Regions from separate parts of the Streptomyces sp. NPDC107454 genome, predicted to be linked through region 1. Evidence: riboswitches for the same ligand, from Rfam matches in the RefSeq annotation. Region 1 holds a riboswitch; the other holds the start of a gene.
The links. A riboswitch is a leader RNA that binds a small molecule or an ion and turns the genes downstream of it on or off. The one in region 1 is predicted to bind thiamine pyrophosphate.
Positions count from the first base shown of each region.

Region 2: it holds a riboswitch for thiamine pyrophosphate, as region 1 does, so the genes downstream of both, ACZ69M_RS07665 (purine-cytosine permease family protein) here and thiO (glycine oxidase ThiO) in region 1, are expected to answer to the same signal.

Region 1 covers NZ_JBVJPA010000028.1:50,372-57,516, reverse strand. The annotation lists gene ACZ69M_RS46615 (thiazole synthase) at 1-553, opposite strand, end outside; gene thiS (sulfur carrier protein ThiS) at 557-757, opposite strand; gene thiO (glycine oxidase ThiO) at 754-1,959, opposite strand; TPP riboswitch at 1,957-2,068, opposite strand; gene ACZ69M_RS46600 (avidin-fold protein) at 2,121-2,471, shown strand; gene ACZ69M_RS46595 (NAD(P)/FAD-dependent oxidoreductase) at 2,504-3,730, shown strand; gene ACZ69M_RS46590 (Rv2175c family DNA-binding protein) at 3,812-4,183, shown strand; gene thiE (thiamine phosphate synthase) at 4,317-4,967, shown strand; gene metF (methylenetetrahydrofolate reductase [NAD(P)H]) at 5,088-6,011, shown strand; gene ACZ69M_RS46575 (SCO2102 family sporulation regulator) at 6,068-7,081, shown strand; gene ACZ69M_RS46570 (phytoene desaturase family protein) at 7,122-7,145, opposite strand, start outside.
Region 2 covers NZ_JBVJPA010000003.1:9,590-16,734, reverse strand. The annotation lists gene ACZ69M_RS07675 (intradiol ring-cleavage dioxygenase) at 1-698, shown strand, start outside; gene ACZ69M_RS07670 (maleylacetate reductase) at 695-1,786, shown strand; TPP riboswitch at 1,860-1,954, shown strand; gene ACZ69M_RS07665 (purine-cytosine permease family protein) at 1,944-3,347, shown strand; gene thiD (bifunctional hydroxymethylpyrimidine kinase/phosphomethylpyrimidine kinase) at 3,390-4,196, shown strand; gene ACZ69M_RS07655 (NAD(P)H-binding protein) at 4,266-5,129, opposite strand; gene ACZ69M_RS07650 (TetR/AcrR family transcriptional regulator) at 5,218-5,925, shown strand; gene ACZ69M_RS07645 (SCO0607 family lipoprotein) at 6,058-6,390, shown strand; gene ACZ69M_RS07640 (hypothetical protein) at 6,738-6,962, shown strand; gene ACZ69M_RS07635 (hypothetical protein) at 7,105-7,145, shown strand, end outside.

The DNA.
Region 1 (7,145 bases):
CGTCCAGGATCACCGGCACACGCGCGTGCTCCACGATCAGCTGGAAGTTGTGCGGGTTGCGGATGCCGAGACCGGACCCGATGGGCGACCCGAGCGGCATGACCGCCGCGCACCCCACGTCCTCCAGCTTCCGCGCGAGCACGGGATCGTCGTTGGTGTACGGCAGCACGGTGAACCCGTCGTCGACCAGCGTCTCGGCGGCGTCCAGCAACTCGATCGGATCCGGCAGCAGGGTCCGCTCGTCGGCGATGACCTCCAGCTTGACCAGCTCCGTACCGAGCGCCTCCCGCGCGAGCCGCGCGGTCAGCACGGCCTCCCCCGCGGTGAAACACCCCGCCGTGTTCGGCAGCACCCGGATGCCCAGCTTGTCGAGCACGGACAGCACCGAGCCGTGCGCCGCGGGATTCACCCGCCGCATCGCGACCGTCGTCAGCTCCGTGCCGGACGCCACGAGCGACCGCTCCAGGACGTCGAGGCTGGGCGCACCCCCCGTACCCATGATCAGCCGGGACGAGAAGGACGTACCTGCGAGGACAAACGGATCGTCGGCCATGGTTCAGCCTCCTTGGACTGCGGTGAGGACTTCGACGCGGTCTCCCTCGGAGAGGGCCGTGGACGACCACTGCGTGCGCGGGACGACGGTTTCGTTGAGCGCGGCGGCGACGCCGGACGGCGCGACGGTGAGGGTGGCGACGAGCGCGTCGAGAGCCGTGTCGGCGGCGACGAGCCGGCGCTCTCCGTTGACGAAGATGTTCATACGGTCTGCTCCGTGAGTGCGGTGCTGAAGCGCCCGGGGGTGAAGGGGCGGGCCTCTTCCGGGAGCTCGCCGGTGGTCAGGACGTGCGCCATGGCGTCCCCGGTGACGGGCGTGAGCAGCACGCCGTTGCGGTAGTGCCCGGTGGCCAGCAGCAGCCCGTCGAGCGCGGTCGGGCCGAGCAGCGGCGCGTTGTCGGGCGACCCCGGCCGCAGGCCCGCGCGCGTCTCGGTGAGCGGCAGCTCGGTGATCCCGGGCACCAGCTCGTGGGCGTCGCGTAGCAGCTCGTAGACCCCGCCCGCGGTCACCGTCGTGTCCCAGCCCAGCTCCTCGCTGGTGGCGCCCACGACGAGCTCACCGTTCTCCCGCGGCACCAGATAGACCTGGCTGCCGCGGACCACGGCCCGCACGGTCCGGCTCAGGAACGGCGCGTACCGCTTCGGCACGGTCAGCCGCAGCACCTGACCCTTCACGGGCCGTACGGGCGGCAGTACGTCGGCGGGCACGCCCGGGAGCTTTCCGCTGAGGCTCCCGGCGGCGAGCACCACCTGTCCCGCCGCCAGCCGTTCACCGCCCGTCGTGACGACCCCGGCGGCCCGGTCCCGTACGACGGTCAAGCGCTCCGCCCACGTCCGGTGGAACTCCACTCCGGCCCGCTCACACGCCGTGACCAGGGCCTTCGCGAGCCGGCGCGGGTCGATCTGATGGTCGCCGTCGACCCGCAGCCCGCCGCGCACCCCCGGCGCGAGCATGGGCTCCAGACGGCGGCACTCCCGGCCGCTGAGCCACTCCGATTCGAGCCCCGAGCGGTGTTGCAGGGCGTGCAGTTCGCGCAGGTGAGCCCGGTCGTCGGCGTCCAGCGCGACGGCCAGCGTGCCGCACCGGCGGTAGCCGAGGTCCTGGCCGCTCGCCTCGGTGAGTTCGGCGGCGAAGTCGGGATAGCGGCGCGCGGAGGCGAGGTTCAGGCCCAGCAGGGTCTGCTCGCCGTAGTGCAGCTCGGTGACGGCGGCGAGCATTCCGGCGGCCACCCGTGCCGCCCCGCCGCCCGGCTCGGGGTCCACGACCGCGACGGTGAACCCGCGCTGCGCGGCCCGCCAGGCGGTCACCAGACCGATGATCCCGCCCCCGATGACGAGGACGTCTGACGCACGCGCGTCCGATGACGGCGCATCCGAGGAACGTGCAGGTGTACGCGTAGGCGACATGGGCGTCCAGCCCCTCCCTTCGCCGGCATGACCCGGATCAGGTTCGTACGGTCGGAGGCCGCCAGCCTCCCTCTCAGCCCGGTGCGTCCGGGCTCCCGCGAGTGCTTTACGTTGGCCACCCTAGCCCGCTGCCGTGTGTCTCAGTAAGGGAGCCTCCGCCCATGACCCGTACGCTCGACGGCCTGGTCCTCGCCCCGGTCGCCGACCAGGCCCCCGGGCAGGTCGGTACGCGCACCCGGTTCACGTACCACGAGAAGGACGGCGAGATCTGGGCCGAGTACGCGGGCGGCGACGTCGTACGCGGTCACCTCGTGGGGACGCGGGAGGGCGACCGCCTCGACTTCCGGTACGTGCAGCTGAAGCACGACGGCAGCACCTCGTCGGGCCACTGCGTGTCCGTGGTCGTGGAGCTGCCCGACGGACGGTTGCGCCTGGAGGAGACCTGGGAGTGGGAGTCCCAGGACGGGAGCGGTACGAGCGTTGTGGAACAGGTCACTGCGCACGTCCCCTGACTGACAGATTGTCAGTTGTCTATGGTGATCAGGTGAGCGAGCAGACGCGGGCACAGGTGCGTACGGCACGGCGGGTCGTCATCGTGGGCGCGGGCATGGCCGGCGTGCAGACGGCGGTCGCCCTGCGGGAACAGGGATTCACCGGGAACGTGACGCTGATCGGCGCCGAGCCGCACCAGCCGTACGACCGGCCGCCCCTGTCCAAGGCGGTGCTGCTCGGCAAGGCCGAGGGCTCCGCCTTCGACATCGACTTCGAGGCGCTGGACATCGAACTGCGGCTCGGCTGCGAGGCGCTGGGCCTGCGCCCCGCGGACCACGAGCTGGACACCGAGGCAGGACCGGTGCCCTACGACGTCCTGGTCCTCGCGACCGGCGCGGAACCGATCCAGCTGCCGGGCGCGGAGGGCGTCCCCGGCGTCCATCTGCTGCGGACCCTGGACGACACCGAGCGGCTGCGCCCCGTGCTCGCCCAGCAGCACGACATCGTGGTCGTCGGGGCGGGCTGGATCGGTGCGGAGTTCGCGACGGCGGCACGTGAGGCCGGGTGCGCGGTCACGGTCGTCGAGGCCGCCGACCGGCCGCTGGCCGGCGCGCTGCCCGCGGAGGTGGCCGCGCCGATGACCGCCTGGTACGCGGACAGCGGCGCGTCGCTGCGCACCCACGCGCGCGTGGAGCGCGTCGAGCCCGGCGCGGTGATCCTCGACGACGGTACGCGGGTGCCGGCGGGCGCCGTGGTCGTCGGCATCGGCGCGCGCCCCGCCACCGCCTGGCTGGCCGGCTCCGGCGTCGAACTCGGCGCCCACCGCGAAGTGGTCGCCGACAACCACCTGCGCACCTCCGTGCCGGACGTCTACGCGGTCGGCGACTGCGCCTCCTTCCCGTCGGGCCGCTACGAGGAGCGCCTCCTCGTCCACCACTGGGACAACGCCCTCCAGGCGCCGCGCACGGTCGCGGCGAACATCATCGGCGAGGCCCCGGCGGCCTACGACCCGGTCCCGTACTTCTGGTCCGAGCAGTTCGGCCGCTTCGTCCAGTACGTCGGCCATCACACCCCCGCCGATACGACCATCTGGCGGGGCGACCCGTCGGGCGCCGCCTGGACGGTGTGCTGGCTCCGCGAGAGCCGCCTCGTCGCCCTGCTGGCCGTGGGGCGTCCCCGTGACCTGGCCCAGGGCCGCCGCCTCATCGAGGCGGGCATGCTCATGAATCCGGACGTCCTGGCCGACCCGTCCCGCCCGCTGAAGGACGCCACGGCATGACCGCCCGGTTTACGTCGCCCGGACGGCGGTCCGGGGGGCGCTCGGGTACCGAGTGTCAGTCCGGGATGGCAGGCTTGTCCCGTGACCGAGATTGACGCAAAGATCGATGCTCTCGTCCCCGCCTGGCTCACCCTCCCCGACATCGCCGAACAGCTCGGCGTCGAGGTGACCCGCGTCCGGCAGCTGGTCAAGGAGGGCCAGCTGATCGCCGTACGCCGTGGTGAGAACCGCGCGCTGCACGTCCCCGCCGCCTTCATCGACGGGAACGAGCAGAAGGTCGTCAAGGGCCTCACCGGCACCTTGACGCTCCTGCGGGACGACGGCTTCTCCGACGAAGAGATGCTCGAGTGGCTCTTCACCCCCGACCCGAGCCTGCCCGGCACCCCCGCGCAGGCTCTGAGCGAGAATCGCGGCACGGAGGTGAAGCGCCGCGCCCAGGCGCTCGCCGTCTGATTCGACCGACCCTCCGGCGTACGGACCACGGCCGGCCCCGGACCACCCCGGCCGCCGCGGTCCGTACGCACCGCACCACGTCCGTAGGGTGCGTACGACATCCGTACGCACCCGCATCACGGGGGATATCCGCATGCCCGAGAACGCCGCCCGCACCCGCCTCGCCGACGCCCGCGTCTACCTCTGCACGGACGCCCGCAAGCGTCAGGGGGACCTCGCCGACTTCCTGGACGCGGTCCTGACCGGCGGCGTCGACATCGTGCAGCTGCGCGACAAGGGCATGGAGGCCGCCGAGGAACTGGAGCACCTCCAGGTCTTCGCGGACGCCTGCGCCCGCCACGGCAAGCACCTCGCGGTCAACGACCGGGCGGACGTCGCCCACGCCATCGGCGCCGACGTACTCCACCTGGGTCAGGGCGACCTCCCGGTCCCCGCCGCCCGCGCAATCCTCGGCGACGAGGTCCTGATCGGCCGCTCCACGCACGCCGAGTCCGAGGCCGCGGCGGCGGCCGTCCAGGACGGCGTGGACTACTTCTGCACCGGCCCCTGCTGGCCCACCCCCACCAAGCCCGGCCGCCACGCCCCGGGCCTCGGCCTCGTCCGTTACACGGCCTCGCTCGTCACCGACCGCCCCTGGTTCGCCATCGGCGGCATCGACCTCGGCAACCTCGACGAGGTCCTGGAGGCGGGCGCCCGCCGCGTCGTCGTCGTACGGGCGATCACCGAGGCGACGGATCCCGGCGCGGCGGCGGGAGAATTCGCGAAGCGGCTGCGTCAGGCGTAGGTGGCGGCCGCGTCAGGCACGGGCCGGGCAGGTGTCCGAGGGGTGGACAAGAAGTCGACAAATCGGACAATTGGCGTCGGTTCGGTTGGGAGACCGCCGCCCCCTGACTAACCTGCGGGTATGGCCCTCGGATCTGCTTCCACCAGGACTGATCGCGCACGCACCGTGCGCGACATGCTCGCCACCGGCAAGGCGACGTACTCGTTCGAGTTCTCCGCGCCGAAAACCCCCAAGGGCGAGCGGAACCTGTGGAACGCGCTGCGCCGCGTCGAGGCCGTCGCCCCCGACTTCGTCTCCGTCACCTACGGTGCCGGCGGCTCCACCCGCGCGGGCACGGTCAAGGAGACCGAGCAGATCGTCGCCGACACGACGCTCACCCCGGTCGCCCACCTCACCGCGGTCAACCACTCCATCGCCGAACTGCGCAACATCATCGGCCAGTACGCAGACGCCGGCATCCGGAACATGCTCGCGGTGCGCGGCGACCCGCCCGGCGACCCGATGGGCGAGTGGGTCGCGCACCCCCGGGGCCTGACCTACGCCGCCGAACTCGTCCGTCTCATCAAGGAGTCCGGCGACTTCTGTGTCGGCGTCGCCGCCTTCCCCGAGATGCACCCCCGCTCCGCGGACTGGGACATGGACGTCTCGCACTTCGTCGACAAGTGCCGGGCCGGCGCGGACTACGCGATCACCCAGATGTTCTTCCAGCCCGAGTCGTATCTTCGCCTGCGTGACCGGGTGGTGGCGGCCGGCTGTACAACACCGGTCATCCCGGAGGTCATGCCGGTCACGAGTGTGAAGATGCTGGAACGACTTCCGAAGCTCAGTAACGCTTCGTTCCCGGACGTCCTGAAAGAGCGGATCCTCACAGCCAAAGACGATCCGGCGGCTGTACGCTCCATTGGGATCGAGTTCGCGACGGAGTTCTGCGCGAGGCTGCTGGACGAGGGAGTCCCCGGACTTCACTTCATCACGCTCAACAACTCCACGGCGACGCTGGAAATCTACGAGAATCTGGGCCTGCACCACCCGCAGCAGGCCTAGACCGGTCGCACCCACGTACGACACACTGCGTAGCGGCCACTGGGAGAGGGGCGTACATGGGCTGGACGGTCCTCTATATCGCTTTCGGCATCGTCGCGCTGTGGCTGCTCGGCGAGGTCCTGCTGCAGTACAAGGCGCGGTTGCGCTGGCGCCTGCTCGCGTTCGTGGGCTTCCTCGGTGTCGTCTTCGGCGTACTGATCCCCTCCGTGATCGTCATCGGGCTCGGCGCGGCGGCCTTCGCGGTCGGCCAGACATACGTCACCCTGTCGTTCCGCCGCGGTTTCGCGGAAGGCTGGGCCGTGGGCAACCGGCAGGCCGACAGCGGCGCCGGCAAGGGCTTCGGCAAGAGCAAGCGACGCCGCGGCGAGGACCACCAGGACCCGGCGCTGGAGGTCTCCGACCTCGAATCGGCCGAGGGAGCCGAGGCCGGGGCCGAAGGACCGGCCCGAGGCGCGGCGTATCCCCAGGGCGACGACTTCACCCGCGAGGACGACGTGTTCACGCCCGCGCACTCCGACCGGTTCATGCCGCCCGGCTCCGGCGACCTGACGGCCGCCGAGGCCACCGCCGTGTACGAGCCCCAGCCCCTGCCCGACGACACCGGCTCCTACGGCGTCTACGGCGCCACCGCCTACGCGGCCGCCAACGACCAGTCCTACGCCGCCGCGGCCCAGTCCCAGGACCAGCAGGCCTACGCGTACGACGGCTACTCGACCGGGTACGACCAGCAGCAGTACGGCTACGACAACAGCCAGCAGCAGTACGCGGCCTACTCCGACCCGTACATCGGCACGCAGACCTACAGCGGCGCCTCGTACGACACGACCTACGGCGGCGGCGACCAGCAGTACACGCAGCAGCACACGCAGCAGCAGGGCTACGACAACGGCCAGCAGCAGTACGCCACCGGCGGCTACGCCGGCGAGACCCCGGCCGGCGGCGTCTGGGTCCCGCAGCAGCGCAACACCGACGACCCCTACGGTGGCGAACTCCCGCCGGAGCAGCCCTACCCGTACCAGGGCAACGGCAACGGCAACGGCGCCGGGTACGACGAGCAGTACCGGTACTGAAGGCCGCCCTCCTCGGGTGGCCTTCGGCGCGCCGGTGCGCTCACTGAGAGCCCCGGAACTGCGG
Region 2 (7,145 bases), on a different contig from region 1:
CGACCGGGCAACAGTGCACCGACACCCGTCAGGAGTTCATCCTGCTGTCGGACGTGCTCGGCGTCTCCATGCTCGTGGAGACGCTGGGCGGCCACCGCGGCCCGGGTGCCACCGAGTCGACGGTTCTCGGCCCGTTCCACCTGACCAGATCGCCGATCCGCGCACTCGGCGCGAACATCGACCTGGTGGGCAGGGGCGAGCCGTGCGTGGTCAGCGGCCGGGTACTGGGCAGGGGCGGCACCCCGCTGCCGGGCGCGGTCCTCGACGTGTGGCAGGCCGACTCCGAGGGCTACTACGACGTACAGCAGCCGGACGTCCAGCCGGCCGGCAACGGGCGGGGACTGTTCACCGCCGACGCCGAAGGCCGCTTCTGGTTCCGCACCTGCGTACCGAACCCGTACCCGATCCCCACCGACGGCCCGGTCGGCGAACTGCTGCGCGCCACGGCCAGGCACCCCTACCGCCCCGCCCACATCCACTTCATCGCCTCGGCCGAGGGCCACACCCCGGTCACCACACACATCTTCGTCGCGGGCAGCGACTACCTGGACTCCGACGCGGTGTTCGCCGTCAAGAGGAGCCTGGTCCAGGACTTCGCAGAGACCAACGACTCTTCCCTGGCGCGGGAGTTCGGCGTCCCGAACCCCTTCCGCCACGCCCGCTTCGACCTCGTACTGGAACCGGGACGAACACCATGACCGACAGGAACACCCCGCTCGACTTCTCCTACGAGACCCAGCCCGCGCGGATCGTCTTCCGGCCCGGGGCCGCCGTCTCCGCGACCCCCGACGAGGCCGCCAGGCTCGGGCTGCGCAGGGTGCTGGTGGTCTGCGGCAGCAGGGGCGAGGGCACGGCACGCGCGGTCGCGGACGCCCTGGGCGAGGCCTGCGCGGGGCTGCACGCCGAGGCCCGGATGCATGTACCCGTCGAGGTCGCCGACCGGGCCGTGGCGGCGGCGCGCGCGGCCGGCGCCGACGGGTGTGTCGCGGTCGGCGGCGGCTCGGCGATCGGCCTGGGCAAGGCGATCGCGCTGCGCGCCGGTCTGCCCCTGATCGCCGTGCCCTCCACCTACTCCGGCTCCGAGATGACCCCGGTCTGGGGCCTCACCGAGCACGGCGCCAAGCGCACCGGACGCGACCCCTCCGTCCAGCCCCGCAGCGTCGTCTACGACCCCGAACTCACCCTCTCGCTCCCCGTCCCCCTCACCGTCACCAGCGGCGTCAACGCGCTCGCCCACGCCGTCGAGGCCCTCTACGCGCCCGACGCCTCGCCCCTCGTCTCGCTCATGGCCGAGGAGGGCGTACGGGCGATGACGCAGGCCCTGCCGCTGGTGGCCGCCGCCCCCGGCGACCTCGACGCGCGCGGCCGGGCCCTGTACGGCGCCTGGCTCTGCGGCGCCTGTCTCGGCGCCACCACCATGGGCCTGCACCACAAGCTGTGCCACGTCCTCGGCGGGACCTTCGGCCTGCCGCACGCCGAGACGCACACGGTCGTCCTTCCGTACGCCCTCGCCTACAACGCGCCCGCCGCACCCCGGGCTGTCGCGGCGCTCTCGCGCGCCCTGGGCGGCGCCGACGACGTCCCGCACGCCCTGTGGGCTCTGGCCGGAAGCCTCGGCGCACCCCGGGGCCTCGCCGAACTCGGCCTCAAGGAGACCGATCTGGCGGTGGCCGCCGAGCAGGCTGCCGGACAGCCGTACCCGAACCCGCGCGAGGTCACCGTCGACGGTGTACTGGCGCTGCTGACCGCGGCGTACCAGGGCAGGGAGCCGAGCGTCGGCGCGTAGCCACGGGGCCGTACGGCCCGCGCGGACCCCTCCCCCTGGGGCAGACCGCGCCCGCCGGGCTATCCTGACCGCCGAACCGGACACGGGGTGCCCCGCACGAGGGCTGAGATCACACCCGTCGAACCTGAACCAGTTAGGACTGGCGGAGGGATGTCTCATGTCGTTGCCGTATGCCCGTAACGCTCGCGGTGAGGTGGCCGTCGGAGGCCCGCAGGGCGTATTCGACGGGCGGATGCCCACCGCTCCGGGGGATCTGCACGTCGAGGCGCGCGGAATCGCCCCGGTGCCGGAGGACCACCGCTACGGCGGCCCCGGCCGCCTGTTCACCGTGTGGTTCGCCCCCAACCTGACCATGACCGGCGTGTTCACCGGCACCGTCGGCATCGCGCTCGGCCTGGACTTCTCCACCGCGCTCGCCGCCGTCGTGCTGGGCACCCTCCTCGGGGCGGTACCGACCGCTTACCTCGGCACCTGGGGGAGTCAGACCGGCGCCGGACAGCTGCCGCTCGCCCGCCTCGCGTTCGGCCGGGCGGTGGTCGTCCCCGGCGCCCTGCAGTGGCTCTCGTCCATCGCCTGGGACGCGCTGATCGGCCTCTTCGGAGGGGACGCGCTGGCCCAGCTGTGCGGCTGGCCGTTCTGGCTGGGCGTGCTCGTCATGATGGCGGCGCAGGGGGCGCTCGGTGTCCTCGGCTACGAGGTGATCCACCGGCTCCAGACCGTGATGACCTTCGCTCTCGCCGCCGCGTTCGTGGCCCTGACCGTGAAGCTCCTGAGCGGCGCCCACACCACCCCCGCCGCCACCGCGCACGGCGCCGACCGGGCCGGGGCCTTCGTCCTGACCTGCACGATCGCGCTCAGCCTCGCGCTGTCATGGGCCCCGTACGCGAGCGACTTCAGCCGCTATCTGCCGCGTACGGCGTCCCGGCCGCGCATGTTCTGGTACACCCTGGCCGGCATCGCCGTGTCCTTCGTGGCCGTCCAGGCCCTCGGACTGTGGGGCGCGGCCGTCTTCACCGACCAGACCGCCCGCGGCGTCGACACCCTGCTCGGCGGCGGCGCCCTCGGCGCGTTCGGCCTGCTCGCCGTGGCGCTCGCCGCGCTGAGCAGTAACGCCATGAACGACTACAGCGGCTCGCTCGCCCTGCAGACCATGGGTGTACGGCTGCCGCGCCCGGCCGCCGCCGCGCTGGCCGCCGTCCTCGGCTTCCCGCTCGTGCTGTGGATGCACGCCGCCGACACCACGGCCCGCTTCCAGAACGTCCTGCTGTTCGTCGGCTACTGGATTCCCGGGTTCGTCGCGATCGTCGTCGTCGACTGGCTCGCCCGGGCCAGGGCCCGCGGCGGCGCACCCGTCGACCTGGCCGCCGAGAGCGCCCGCCCGCGTCCGTGGTGGCCCGCGCCCGTGGCGTTCGCCGCCGCGTTCGCCGCCGCGGTGCCGTTCATGAGCACCAGCCTGTACGTCGGCCCCGTCGCGCACGCCCTGCACGGCGCCGACACCGCCTACGGCGTGGCGTTCCTCGCGGCCCTGCTGGTCTACGCCCCGCTGCGCCTGCGCCGCTGAACCCGCCCCCTCTCACCCCCTTCGTACGGAGTGACACCCACCATGCCCGCGAACACGCCGACCACCCCGCCCCGTGTCCTGACCATCGCCGGATCGGACTCCGGGGGCGGCGCCGGCATCCAGGCCGACCTGAAGACCATGCTCGCGCTGGGCGCGCACGGGATGAGCGTGCTCACCGCCGTCACCGCGCAGAACTCCCTCGGCGTACAGGGAGCCTGGGAGCTTCCCGCCGAGGCGGTGCGCGCGCAGTACCGCAGCGTCGTGGACGACATCGGTGTGCAGGCCGTGAAGACCGGCATGCTCGCCTCGCCCCTGCTCGTCGAGACCGTCGCCGAACTGCTCTCCGATGTCGGCGCACCCGTGGTGGTGGACCCGGTGAGCGTCTCCAAGCACGGCGACCGGCTGCTGGCGGGCGACGCGCTGGACGCCGTACGGACCGTCCTGCTGCCGCTCGCGACGGTCGCCACCCCGAATCTCGACGAGACCGCCGAGCTGACCGGGATCAAGGCCACCGGCGAGCGCGACATGTGCCGGGCCGCGGAACAACTGCTGTCGTACGGGCCCCGCTGGGTCCTGGTGAAGGGCGGCCACCTGCCCGGCGAGGCCGTCGACCTGCTGACCGACGGCACCGAAGAACACTGGTTCCGGGCCCCGCGCCACGACAACCGTCATACGCACGGCACCGGTTGCACCCTGGCCTCGGCCATCGCGGTGGGGCTGGCGCAGGGGCGGGCGATGCCGGAGGCGGTGCGGCTGGCGAAGGAGTACGTCACCGGCGCGATCGCCGCGGGATTCGCCCTGGGCGAGGGCCTCGGGCCGGTCGACCACGGCTGGCGGACGCGCGCCTGAATGCCGCGGATCCGTCCGCCCGGCGGACGAGGCCGCCGTCCGCGCGGCGACCGAAGGGGAACCCGGAGGTCAGCCGGTCGGCGTGATCGTTGTCTTCAGGAAGTCCGCCAGGGCCGTGGTGGGTCGGCCGAGCAGGCGGCCCAGCGTGGGGCCGACCGGCGTGAACTGCCCCTGCCGGCTCGCGGCGAACAGGCCGAGGAGCAGGTCGGCGCCTGCCTCGGGCAGACCGCGGGCGAGCAGGCTCGCGCGGTAGTCGGCGTCGGAGACGACCACCCGACGCACTTCGCGGCCCGTGAGCCGCGTGGCGATCGCCGCGATGTCGGCCAGGTCGAGCGCCTCGGGGCCGGTGAGCGCGGCTGTCGTCCCGTCGAGGCCCTCGCCGGTGAGCGCGAGCGCCGCCGCCTCGGCGAGGTCGGCGTGGGCCGTCCAGGCGACCGGTCCGTCCTGCGGCGCGGCCAGTTCGCCCGTCTCGAGCGCGTGGCCCAGCAGCATCGCGGCGGAGGAGGCGTAGAAGCCGTTGCGCAGTGAGGTGAAGGGGATCCCGGACTCCCGGAGCGCCGCCTCGGTCGCGGCGTGGTCGCGCATCGGAGCGAAGGGAGAGGACGGGTTCGAGCCCATGTGGCTGGTGTAGAGGATGCGCTCGGCTCCGGCCGCCGCCGCGGCCTCCACGGCGGTGCGGTGGTGGTGCACGGCGTCCGCGCCGGTGCTGTTCGTCGACACGACGAGGACCTGCCGGGCGCCCTCGAAGGCGTCCGCGAGGCTCGCGGGGTCGCCGAAGTCGCCCCGGCGGACGCGCACGCCCCGGTCTTCGAGCTCTCGTGCCTTCTCCGGGTCGCGCACACTGACGCCGATTCGCTCGGCGGGGACGCGCTCCAGCAGCCGCTCGGTGATCAGCCGGCCGAGTCCGCCGTTGGCTCCGGTGACGATGATCATGGCAACCTCTTCCTGTTTCCATCGATAACGCCATGACCGTATCACTGGAAATTCTCATCGGTAACAGGATTCTGTTATCGTCGGAATCATGGAGAGTGAGGACGTGACCGCGGCGGACGGACACCGTGAACGCATCGTCGCGGCCGCCGCCCGACTGCTGGCCGAAGGCGGGCCGGACGCGGTCTCGACCCGGGCGGTGAGCGCCGCGGCGGGCGTGCAGCCGCCGACCATCTACCGGCTCTTCGGCGACAAGGAGGGCCTGCTCGACGCGGTCGTCGCCGACGGCTTCACCGCGTACCTGACCAGCAAGACCGCCCGGAAGCCCACCGGCGACCCGGTCGAGGACCTTCGCGCCGGCTGGGATCTGCACGTAGGCCTCGGCCTGGCCAACCCTGCGCTGTACACCCTGATGTACGGCCGGTACCGCCCCGGTACGCCCTCGCCCGCGGCGCTCGCCGCCTTCGAGGTCCTCGCCGAGCACATGCGGCGCATCGCCGAGGCGGGCCGGCTGCGCGTCCCCGAGGGCCGCGCCGCGGACCTCGTCCACGCGGCCGGCTGCGGTACGACGCTCACGCTCATCGCCACCCCCGAGGAGCGCCGGGATCCGGAGCTGTCCCGCACCGCCCGCGAGGCGGTCATCGCGGCGATCGCCACGGACGCCCCTGTCGCGCCCGCACCCGGGCCGGTCGCGGCCGCCGTCACCCTCCGGGCCGTACTCCCGCAGACCGACGCCCTGACGGCGCCGGAACGCGGCCTCATGCAGGAGTGGCTCAACCGAATCGCCGATCCGGGCTGAGGGCGGCCGCCCCCGTGCCTACGCGGAATCGGGTACGACGGCCCACCGCATCCGAGTACGCGTACTCACGATCGATTTCCTTGTCTCGCGCAGGCTGGTCCCACAAGCCGTCCAGAGGGAGCCATCGTGCGTATGACAAGCCGAGTTCACCGACCGTCCTCTGTGATCAGCAGGGGCCCGGCGCGGTCCGCCCTGGGCCTCGCGCTGGCCTGCGTGACCCTCGCGATGCTGACCGGCTGCTCCGTGGAGGATGCGAGCTGCGGTGGTGGCGAGTACCCGGTCCTGACGGTGGGCGGCACCGGCAGCGCCTGCGTGTCCAACGGCGACGAGCCGCCGAAGGGGTACGTCCGTTACCCCGAAGGGAAGGTCCCCGAGCACGTCGGCGACAAGTGGGACACCTACTGGAGCACCCACACCATCGACGGGAACGGCAAGATCATCAAGGCTCCCGACGCCGGGGTGTGACCACCGGTTGCTCGGCGATGCCTTCCGAGGGCGCGAGCGGTACACACCGATGGCCCAAGCCGAACGGCTGTACCTGCGAATGAGCTGATACCCGGATGCTCTGGCGGAAGTCGTCGCCGCAGCCAGGTCCCGGAAGGCATCGCGAGCGAGGGGATGGTCCTGTCCCGTGCGGGGAGGGTGGCCGTGGCGGCCAACCGGCGCCGAGTGCGGCCGTCTGTCCCTGAACGTCACACGAGTGACGCGGGGCCGTGCGCTGGAAATCGAACACGTGCTTGAATTCGGGTATGACGTACCCACACTTCCAGGGCCGGGATGCAGGCCGGGACCGGAGAGGCGAGGCTGGATCCATGTCCGAACCGTTGCCTGTCATCGTGGCTCCGCCGAGTGACACCGGTGGCCGCCGAGTCCGAGTGCACGGCGAGAACCTCGGGTTGGCCTACAACCTGGAGGACCTGTCCGAATTCCTGCGACGCGCGGGTCTCGACGTGGACCCCGTGACCGCGGCGGTGTCCCCCCTCATCGACTGGCGCGGTGTGGGCCCGGAGTACTGGGGGCCCGAGACCCGCGGATGAGGACGGCGGCCCCGTGGCCGTCCCCCTGGCCGCGCCGCGCGGACGGCCGCTCGTGCAGCCGTCGTACGTCCGTCCGGCGGCGCTCGGCGGTGCCGTTGATCGTGCGTCCTGTCATGCCGATCGGTGACGGTACGACGGGAGCGTGACCGACTCGTTCGCGCCACCCCCGGAGACGGGGTCCAC